Linked DNA regions of Thermogemmata fonticola. The protein of the gene in region 2 interacts with the protein of the main gene of each other region in a pairwise test. Links are inferred from orthologs where the notes say so. Each region holds a gene or a part of one and is shown on either strand. Other genes may lie near its edges. The genes, in order: H0921_RS08020, H0921_RS03010 and dnaE.

Region 1 (3,123 bases), on a different replicon or contig from region 2:
CCCCAGGGGAGCGAGAATGCGGTGGACGGCTCTCTAGCCGCCCAAGGCCGGCAATTGTTCCTGAAGTTGCAGTGCAGCACTTGTCACACGGCCAAGCCGACCGCCCGTGCCCCCGTGCTGGAAGGACTCTACGGCAGCAAAGTCCCCCTCAAAGGCAACCGCACGGAAATCGCCGACGAACAGTACATTATCGAGTCGATCCTCAAGCCACGGGCCAAAGTCGTCGAGGGCTGGGAACCGATCATGCCCTCCTACGAAGGGCAGGTGACGGCTGAGGACCTGGCGGCCCTGGTCCAATATATCCGCAGCCTCAAGCGCGGCACCACGCCGGACCGCACCGAAGACTTCCCGGTCCCCGTGGGCGCTCCCACCGAGCGGCCTGAACCCATCTCCCCAACTAAGGAAAAGAAGTGAGAAGGGAGGACGGCAGGAAAAAAGAATTGAGACAGAAACACCGGAAGACAGGGAACAGACGAGGAGCAACCCCAAGCCCCCCGCTACCTGATCCTGGAGCGGGAGCGGAGAGAGCCGCGGAGGACACGCCTGGGGACCGCGACACAGGAAGGCTGGAGTTGCTGCTACCTTTGTTCAGGCAGTCCGACAAATGCGGTCCGGTCCGGCTGACATGGGGAATACGTGAGGGAACGACGCAGGAACGACTGCGAAATTGAGGAACGATAGCGAAACGAAGGGAACCGCGCCCCTTACCGGGAGCGGCATAGCATAGCGAGGGACTGATCGATGAGCGCTACCACCGTTTGGGCTACTCCCACCACTACTCCGCCTCCGGAACCTCCTCCGGCGGAGCCGAATTATCTCAATCACAACTACAGCATCTGGTCGTGGCTGTTGACCACGGATCACAAGCGGATCGGGATTCTGTACTTGATCTCGATCACGCTCTTTTTCGTGGGAGGGGGAATCGCCGCCGGTGTCGTGCGGCTCAATCTGTTGGCACCCAATGGGGCCATTGTCACGGAGGACGTGTACAACCGGGCGTTCACGGCGCACGGGGTGCTCATGCTTTTCTTCTTCCTGATCCCTGCCGTTCCTGCGGTGTTCGGCAACTTTTTCATCCCGATGATGATCGGGGCGAAGGACCTGGCCTTCCCGAAGCTGAACCTGGCGAGCTGGTACGTGTTCATGATCGGGGCGGCGTGTGCGGCCTGGTCTGTGCTGGTTGGCGGCATCGACACAGGCTGGACGCTCTATCCGCCGTACAGCACGCGAGCCAGTCAGGCTAGCGTCATTCCCGGCGTGCTGGGGGCCTTCATCTCCGGCTTCAGCTCGATCATGACCGGCCTCAACATCATGGTGACGATCCACAAGATGCGAGCGCCCGGACTGACGTGGAACCGCCTGCCGCTGTTCGTTTGGGCGCTGTATGCCACCAGTCTGATCCAACTTTTGGCCACGCCGGTGGTAGCGATCTCCCTGGTCTTGATCATGGTGGAGCGGGCTTGGGGCGTCGGCATCTTCGATCCGAGCATCGGCGGCGACCCGCTGCTGTTCCAGCACCTGTTCTGGTTCTACTCGCATCCGGCGGTGTACATCATGATCCTGCCAGGGATGGGAGTTATCAGCGAGGTGATCACCTGCTTCAGCCGCAAAAACATTTTCGGTTACGCAGCGGTGGCCTGGTCGAGCATGGGGATTGCGGTGGTCGGCTTCCTGCTCTGGGCGCACCACATGTTCGTGGCGGGGATCAGCTTCTACGCGGCCCTGCTCTTCAGCTTCCTCAGCATGCTGGTGGCGGTGCCGTCGGCCATCAAGGTGTTCAACTGGACGGCGACGCTTTACCGCGGCTCCATCACCTTCCAGGCGCCGATGATCTTCTCGCTGGGGTTCATCTTCCTGTTCACCATCGGCGGGCTGACCGGTCTGTACCTGGCCACCTTGGGCACGGACATCCACCTGCACGACACCTACTTCGTGGTGGCCCACTTCCACTTCGTCATGGTGGGAGGGATGGTCATGGCGTACTTCGCTGCCCTGCACTACTGGTGGCCGAAGATGTTCGGGCGCATGTATTCCGACTGGTGGAGCCGCGTCGCCGCCATGATCATCATCGTCGGCTTCTTCCTGACCTTCATTCCGCAGTTCGTCATGGGCTACCACGGCATGCCGCGCCGCTATCCGAACTATCCCGCGGAGCTGCATATTCTCAACGTGATGTCCACAGCGGGCAGCTCCATCCTTGGCCTGGGCTATTTGCTCCCCGCGATCTACCTGACTGTGTCGCTCTTCAACGGTCCCAAGGCGGGAAGCAATCCCTGGAGCGCGACCGGTTTGGAATGGCAGACGCCCAGCCCGCCATCGATCCATAACTTCGAGGAAACCCCGGTGGTGGTCTGCGGACCTTACGAATATGCAATTGGCGTCGATCAAATGGGGCGGCCCTTGCCGGAAGGACCGGGAGAAGGCGGACCGATCGATCCGGCTTCCCACGCCGGCCACCCCTACCCCGCGGGACCAGCCCCCAAGGAAACTGAAGTGGTCGGGTGATCCTCCGAAAGCCCCGCTGCTGGCCGAGGATGACCCCAGACCCTAGCCCAGGGCTGCTGCCGGACCGAAAAAAGCCACACATAGCGTCGGCGGGCAGTCCCTAGGGTTTCTGGAACAACAGAGTTTCTGGGATAATGACCTGAACCCGGTTTCGGAGAACAACAACCTCCCGGTTTTCTGAGATAGCAAGCCCGAATTGTCCCCGATAGCAAGAAGGAGAGCAACGTTGTCGGCCCACACGCATAGCTCAGTGCTCAAGCACCACTTCGATCACCTCGAGCAGCAGCATGCCTCAGAACGACTGGGGATGTGGATGTTTTTGGCCACGGAGATTCTCTTCTTCGGCGGCCTGTTCGGAGCCTATACGGTCTACCGGCTCTACTACCCCACCGAGTTCGAGTTTGCCAGCTCCAAGCTCAACCGGGTGATTGCGACGATCAACACGCTGTTTTTGATCACCAGCAGCATGACCATCACCTTCGGCATCCGGGCGGCGAAGCTGGGGGACCGCGCGGGGTTGATCCGCTATCTGGTGCTGACCCTGCTTTTGGGCGGGGCCTTCATGGTGATGAAGGGGTTCGAGTACAACGCGGACTTTGAGGAGCGTTACGTCCCCGG
Region 2 (3,035 bases):
CAATGATCCTCCCGGTGTCTCGTCCCAGGTTCGCCGGAAAACCCTCGATGGGATCAAGCGGCTCAACGAGTTCACCTATGAACGGCTGGGCGATCCCGAAACCAACACCCGTATTGCCCAGTACGAGATGGCTTATCGCATGCAAACAAGCGTGCCGGAGTTGACTGATCTATCCAGAGAGCCGCAGAAAGTCCTGGAAATGTATGGGCCGGATGTCCATAAGCCGGGAACCTTTGCCTACACCGCCTTGATGGCGCGTCGCCTCGTCGAGCGGGGCGTCCGCTTCGTCCAGATTTACCACAACAACTGGGATCATCACAGCAATGTGGCCGGACGAATGCCCGACCAGTGCCGCGATGTCGACCAACCCTGTTGGGCGCTGATTCAGGACCTTAAACGTAAGGGATTACTCGATTCCACTCTGGTGATTTGGGGCGGTGAATTCGGCCGAACCATATATAGCCAAGGCGGCTTGTCCAAGACGAACTATGGCCGGGATCATCATCCCCGCTGCTTCACCATGTGGATGGCAGGCGGCGGTGTCAAAGGCGGAACAATCTACGGTGAGACGGACGATTTCAGTTACAACATCGTCAAAGACCCCGTCCATATTCGGGACTTCCATGCCACGGTCCTTTACCTACTCGGTATCGACCACGAGCGACTCACCTACCGTTACCAGGGTTTGGATCAACGCTTGACCGGAGTCGATGCCAAGGCGAATGTCATCAAGGCGATCATCGCCTGAACGCCATGTAGGTCCGACTGTTTTCAGGCCCCTCGTTTGCGGAACCCACGGGGGGTGTTTCCTGATTCCAAGACTTGCAGGCGTGTCTCGCCTCCTGTCTCCCCAAGGCCCAAAAGCTCCGCTTTCCATTCCTCCCCGAAAGACGAGTAGATTTGAGGCAAGTGAAGAGGCAATCCCTATGCTAAACTCCGCGAGCATGGAGCATGGGGAGTGGATTTATGGATTACGAGCGATTGCTAGCGGAGCGCAGCCGGCGCGTCGAGGCTTCGGGAATCCGGTCCATTTTTGAACTAGCGAAATCGCTAGCCGACCCCATCGATCTCAGCATCGGCCAGCCAGATTTCGATGTGCCCGAACCCATCAAAACAGCTGCTCAAGATGCCATCGCCGCAGGCCGCAACGGCTACACTTTGACTCAAGGCATTCCGGAGTTGCGAGACCGATTGCTCGCCCAGGTGCGGCGCCGATTTCCCGGCCAGCAGCGTGAGGTCCTAGTCACGAGCGGAACCAGCGGCGGGTTGTTCCTCGCCATGTTAGCATTGGTGGATCCAGGGGATGAGGTTATCACCACGGATCCCTACTTTGTCGCATATCCCAACCATGTCGCCCTCACAGGGGGGCGGTTGGTTCTCGTGGATACTTATCCCGATTTCCGCTTGGACCCTGAGAAGGTCGCCGCCGCCATCACCGCGCGCACAAAGGCCGTGGTGCTCAGCACTCCGGCCAATCCGACGGGTGTAGCCCTCGATGCCGAAGCAGCCCGTGGACTGGTCGAAGTAACACAGCGACGGGGAGTGATCGTCATTAGTGACGAAATCTATCGCGACTTCTTCTACGAAGGAAAAGCGGTCAGCCCAGCTCAATACGGCGACAATGTCCTCGTGATCGAAGGCTTCGGGAAAACTTACGGGATGACTGGCTGGCGCTTGGGTTGGGCTCACGGCCCCGCGCGATTGATCCAAGAAATGGCGAAACTCCAGCAGTTTACCTATGTGTGTGCCCCTAGCATGGTCCAATGGGCGGGCCTGACAGCCTTGGACACAGATATGTCTGCAATACGCGAGGCCTATCGGCGAAAGCGGGATCTCATGGTCGAAGGTTTGCGCGATTGTTACGAGTTGGTAGTTCCCCACGGAGCGTTTTATCTGTTCCCCAAAGTTCCAGGAGGCGATGCGACGGCGTTTGTCACTGAGGCGATCCGCCAGAAACTCCTCCTGATTCCCGGCAAAGTCTTCAGCCGCCGCGACACCCACTTTCGGCTATCCTACGCCGCACCGGATGAGGTCCTCCTGCGAGGAATTGAGGTGTTACGCCGTTTAGCCGATCGAGGAAGATAAGGAGAAGGGGATTAGGAGAAGCTAAAGGGAGCTATTGCGGGGATCGGGAACGAACCCACGGTGCCAACCTAGCTGCCAGGCCACTTGATAACATAAGTATCTTCCCACCTGCTGATCCGCATTTTCCTACCGTTCTTCCCCAGCGTCGTTCGGTATCCTCCTTGGTGAAACAGAGAGCAATTTCTGCGCTTTCTGCTTGCATGCGTGGATTCATGGGGTAAGGTTAGATAATGGGGTATGAGTTGGCCGGCTACTTCGCCCCGCTTGGAGCGAATGTTTAGCTCGTCCCTCTTTTTTACTTTTGGAGGTAATCTTGCTATGGCCGATTGGAAGAAACTTGCCAAGGAGGCACTCCTGGCCGATGGAAAAATCGACACTCGCGAAGTGGAAATTCTGCGGCGGTCATTGTTCGCGGACGCCCGTATCGACAAATCGGAGTTGGAGTTTCTGGCAGACCTACGCAAATCTGCCAAATCCACGGTCAAGGAGTTCATGAAGCTGTTCATCGAGGCGGTGAAGAACCACATGCTCGCGGACGGTGTAATTACGGACACCGAGGCAGCTTGGCTGCGGAAAACGATATTCGCGGATAAAAAGGTCGATGCGGATGAGATCGAGTTGCTTAAAGAGTTGAAGCGGTCGGCCAAGAAGACCTCGCCAGAATTTGACAAACTTTACAACGAATGCGTTAAATGAGACCTTGCGGCGGCCGAGCATTCAGAAGCCGTAACTATCTATCCGGTGGGGGTGCTGGAGTCCGCCGGGGGACAATTGGGTGAGTCCTGGCGCAGCGGGACCACTGGGCAGATAACATTGCTGATGGCCCCGCATGAGGCGTAAGCGTTAGCCAAGTATTGCATCATCATCCGCTGGGCGTTGTAGTACGAACCGTTGAGGGCGATCGCGGAGCGTTGGACTTCCGCAAAGGCCATCGGCCGTTTGTAGAAAAG
Region 3 (4,303 bases), on a different replicon or contig from region 2:
TTAAGGGCGAACTTGCTGAACGGTCGAGTCGATGCTCCGAGGAAACGGGTGCAACCAAGTTCTCTGGGGGTTCCCTGCCGGGCCGCTCTGCTAATCTGGGGAAACACCTCGCGGGTTCAGTCCCCACCCCCAGAGAATCTAGTTACACCTAGCCGACGGTGATGGTGCAGCTAGTCTGCTGTTCCTGAAGACGCCGTCTGTCTACCCCTCGCTGAAGATGATTTACCGGGAGAAGACCACGGTACCTTTGCCCAGGATCATTTCGACTTCCTCGATGGGCAGTTGAGCTGGGTCGATCCGATACTGCTCGCCGAGGCGGAGATGGGCTTGTTTACCCCAGGGGTCGCGGATCACGAGATAGACGGGGCATGGTCCGCGATACCGCTGGAGGACGAGGCGCAAGCCGTCCAGTTTGCGCAGGATTTCTGGGTCGTCGGCGTAGGGCATCCGCAGCACGAGGCTTTTCGTGTATTCCCGGCGGGCTTCGTCGAGGGTGAGAATGCGTTTGATTTGGAAGTCCGGTTCCGCCCGCTCCGGCGCCTGATTCAGGACTCCTTCAAAGAGATAAACGGCGTCGGGGACGACGAGGTCGCGGTAGCGGGCGTATTCGTCGGACCAGAGCACGCAACGCACGCTGCCGGTGAAGTCTTCGATCCGGAAGGTGGCATACTTGCGGCCGGCATTGCGCCCTCGATTGGCGGTGCGCACGGCAAGGTCCACGATCATGCCAGCTACGCGGGCTTCGGTGCCGGCCTTGGCTTTGAACAAGTCGGCACACTCGTGACTGCGGAAGCGCTGCATTTGCTCTTCGTACTGGGCAAGCGGATGGCTGGACATGTAAAAGTCCAGGGCTTCCTTCTCGAACTTGAGTTTGTCGGTTTCCGTCCATTCGGGTACATCGGGCAATTCCTCCGAGGCGTGGACGGTTCCCAGATGTTTCTCGGCGGAGCCGTTGGTGGTTGCCGCGGGAGCGGGGGAGTCGAGTAGCAGATCGATGAGGCTTTTCTGCCCGCGGCGGCGATCGGCGGCCTTCTCCTCCGCTGCCTGATACGCCCGTTCCAATGCGGCAAAGAGAGCGGCCCGCCGGCCGAAGGCATCGAAGGCCCCCGCCTTGATCAAGCGCTCCACTGCCGAGCGCGGCACGATGCGCCGGTCCACCCGTTCGCAAAAGTCGAATAGGCCGCGGAATTTGCCCCCCTTCTCCCGGACTTGGACGATCTCCTCCGCTGCCCCCCGGCCTAAGCCCTTGATCGCCGTCAAGCCGAAAATGATCTCCTCCCCTTCGACATCGAAATCAGCCCGGCCGCGATTAATATCCGGCGGCAACACTTTCAGTCCCATGCGGCGGGCTTCCGCGATGTGGTCCACCAGTATATCCCGCTTGTTGCCATCGTCGATTTCCGAAGACAGGAGGGCCGCCATGAATTCGGCCGGATAGTAGCACTTCAAATAGGCGGTCTGGTACGAAACCAAGGCATACGCAGCGCTGTGGGATTTGTTGAACCCGTATTTGCCGAACTCTTCGATCAAGGAGAAGATGCGGGCGGCTTGCTCCTCGGACAGGCCCTTTTGCACGGCTCCGCGGATGAACTCCCCCCGCCGGGCCTCGATCACTTCCTTATTCTTCTTGCTGATGGCCTTGATGCAGGCGTAGGCTTTGGACAACTCGATGCCACCCAGGCGGTTGAGCAGCCGCATGATCTGCTCTTGATAAACCATGACGCCGTAGGTTTCGCCGAGAATCTCCTCCATGACCGGATGGAGATAGGTCGGTTGTTTCCGCCCATGTTTGCATTCGATGTATTCATCGACGAGTCCACCTTCGAGCGGGCCGGGGCGGTACAGAGCGGTGGAGGCGATGATGTCGCGGATGTTGTCCGGCTTCATCCGCTTGAGCAGCTCGCGAATCCCTTCCGATTCGAACTGGAACACGCCCTTCGCTTCGCCCCGCTGGAGCATCTGATACACCTTGGGATCGTTGAGCGGAATGTCATACGGGTTGATATCGATTTTTTTGGTTCGCTTGATCAGGCGGATGGTGTTATCGATGAGCGTGAGGGTCCGCAGGCCGAGGAAGTCCATTTTCAGCATGCCGACCTTTTCCAGGACGGTCATTTCCCATTGCGTGGTCACCGCGATGTCACCAGCCTCGGCGGCATCGGTTTCCTCGCCCTCGGTCCGCCGGACGACGCGCTGGACGGGCACATAGTTGATGATCGGTCCATTCGCGATGACCACCCCGGCGGCATGCGTGCCGACGTTGCGATTGATCCCTTCCAGTTTCAGGGCGATATCCACCAGTTGTTTCACTTGGGGATCGGAATCGTATTCCCGGCGGAAGTCGGGGCTTTCCAGGGCCTCGCTCAGGCTCGCCGTGATGGCTCCGCGCGTGGGCACCAACTGGCAGAGTTGATTGACCCGTTCCAGGGGCACTCCCAGCACTCGCCCCACGTCCTTGAGCGCAGCCTTGGCGGCCAGTGTGCCGAACGTGCCGATCTGAGCGACTGACTCCGCTCCGTATTTTCGCTTGACGTACTCGATGACCTGTTCCCGCCGGTCCTGACAGAAGTCAATGTCGATATCCGGGGCTTCGCTGCGGTTGGGGTCGAGGAAACGCTCGAAGAGCAGGTCGTATCCCAGAGGATCGACATGGCTCAGATAGAGCACATAACTGACGATAGCCCCACAGGCCGAACCGCGCGCCGAGCAGGGGATTCCCTGCTCCCGCGCATAGCGAACGAAGTCCCAGACGATGAGGAAGTAACCGGCAAAGCCCATGCGGCAGATGATGTTCAACTCGTGTTCCAGGCGTTGCTGGGCAGCCGAAGGCGGTGGGTCGCCATAGCGCTGCCGCAGGCCGGCTTCGCAGAGTTCGCGCAGATACTGCTCCGGTGTCTTTTGCTCTGGCGGCGTGAAAACAGGGAAGTGCCTCTTGCCGAAGTCCAGTTGAATATCGACTTGATCGGCAATCTCTTGGCTGCGGGCCACGGCCTCTTCCAGTCCGGGGAAGAGTTGGTACATCTCCTCCGGACTGCGCACATAATAGGGGCTGCGGAAGCGGCCCTCCGGATACTGGCGGCGGCGGGGATCGTGGGTACGGCGCGTGTTGATGCAGAAGAGCACGTCATGCGCGAGGGCATCCTCGGCGCATAGATAATGGGCGTCGGCGGTTGCCACGGTGGGAATCCCCAGCCGGCGGGCGATGTCTAACGCGGCTTCTGTGCAGCGATCCTGTAACTCCAGGCCGTTGTTTTGCAACTCAATGTAATAGTCCTCGCCAAACAGTTTACGGAACCAGGCGGCCAGTTTCTCCGCTTCGTCCAGCTTTTCCTGGAGGATGTACTGGTTGAACGCCCCCGCCAGGCATCCGCTCAGGCAGATGATCCCTTCGTGGTATTCCGCCAGCAGCTCCCGATCGATGCGGGGGTGGTAATAGAATCCCTCCAGGAACGCCAGACTGGATAGCTTGATGAGGTTGCGGAAGCCGGTCGTATTTTTGGCCAGCAAGGTCAGGTGGGTGGCGGCGCCCATTTCGCTGCGCGCGCTGCGATCCGTGCGGCTTCCCGGTGCCAGATAGGCTTCGTAGCCGATGATCGGATTGATCCCGGCCTTGCGGCATTCCAGGTAGAACTCGATGGCCCCGTAAAGGTTGCCGTGGTCTGTGATCGCGCAGGCGTTCATACCCAATTGTTTGACCCGTTCCACGAGCGGCGGAATGCGATTGAAGCCGTCGAGCAGGCTGTAATGCGTATGTAGGTGCAAATGGACAAAGGACCGGCCGGCCATGATTTCCTCCCGACCCTCTCGGACCTTCCTCGGATCTTCCCGGTTTCCTCCCGGCTGGGGTCACCCTCTCGCTCCGATGGTCAAATTCCTCCAAAAGATACTCAGGATTCCCGTCAAGGTGAGGGGGTTTTCCATACTCCATCGCGCTCCTGACATTGGCGCGTTATACCCTTCGGCTCCGATGGGGGGAATGTCATTCGGCGAGGGGGGAGTCGTTCCCCCGGCCGTGAGGACCGAATCGTGCCAATGCTAGCGGTGATGCCGATGCGAGGAGATAACGGGGATTCAGGTCACTGTGTCCAGAATCATTTTCCTGTTGGTGGGGCGGCTATAAAATGCAGTAATTTTTTGGCCCTTTTGCGGGGCGCAAGTTGTGTCAGGTGTGTTAAGAATATACCGCCTTGCTGCCGTGTCCTGTTAGGAGACCCATCGATGCTGTCCCGCCTGCTAGTGTTAGGTGTGCTGGCCGCTGCTGTGACGGGGGTTGCCGTGGGGAGCGTGCTGCGGGAGGCCCAGG

Evidence for each region.
Region 1: the proteins of H0921_RS03010 (region 2) and H0921_RS08020 interact in binary tests that used the Escherichia coli proteins (3 or more experiments, as listed by UniProt). The link is inferred for Thermogemmata fonticola from one-to-one orthologs.
Region 3: the proteins of H0921_RS03010 (region 2) and dnaE interact in binary tests that used the Escherichia coli proteins (3 or more experiments, as listed by UniProt). The link is inferred for Thermogemmata fonticola from one-to-one orthologs.

The regions. Positions count from the first base shown.
Region 1 is NZ_JACEFB010000004.1:155,368-158,490, forward strand. What follows is about bases 153-3,123. They hold H0921_RS08020 (cytochrome c oxidase subunit I), read left to right. Parts: upstream 153-741; coding sequence 742-2,505; downstream 2,506-3,123. Other genes in these bases: coxB (cytochrome c oxidase subunit II), read left to right, coding at 153-414; H0921_RS08025 (cytochrome c oxidase subunit 3), read left to right, coding at 2,732-3,123. In the rest of the region: more of coxB, read left to right, coding at 1-152. UniProt on the Escherichia coli protein: Cytochrome bo(3) ubiquinol oxidase is the terminal enzyme in the aerobic respiratory chain of E.coli that predominates when cells are grown at high aeration.
Region 2 is NZ_JACEFB010000001.1:829,802-832,836, reverse strand. Bases 143-3,025 are described here. They hold H0921_RS03010 (pyridoxal phosphate-dependent aminotransferase), read left to right. Parts: upstream 143-966; coding sequence 967-2,085; downstream 2,086-3,025. Other genes in these bases: glgP (alpha-glucan family phosphorylase), read right to left, coding at 2,820-3,025; H0921_RS03005 (TerB family tellurite resistance protein), read left to right, coding at 2,404-2,781; H0921_RS03015 (DUF1501 domain-containing protein), read left to right, coding at 143-748. Also shown: more of H0921_RS03015, read left to right, coding at 1-142; more of glgP, read right to left, coding at 3,026-3,035. UniProt on the Escherichia coli protein: Shows aminotransferase activity with methionine and histidine as substrates, and to a lesser extent also with phenylalanine.
Region 3 is NZ_JACEFB010000008.1:129,313-133,615, reverse strand. Bases 23-4,173 are described here. They hold dnaE (DNA polymerase III subunit alpha), read right to left. Parts: upstream 3,787-4,173; coding sequence 223-3,786; downstream 23-222. In the rest of the region: H0921_RS11800 (YncE family protein), read left to right, coding at 4,219-4,303. UniProt on the Escherichia coli protein: DNA polymerase III is a complex, multichain enzyme responsible for most of the replicative synthesis in bacteria. This DNA polymerase also exhibits 3' to 5' exonuclease activity. The alpha chain is the DNA polymerase catalytic subunit.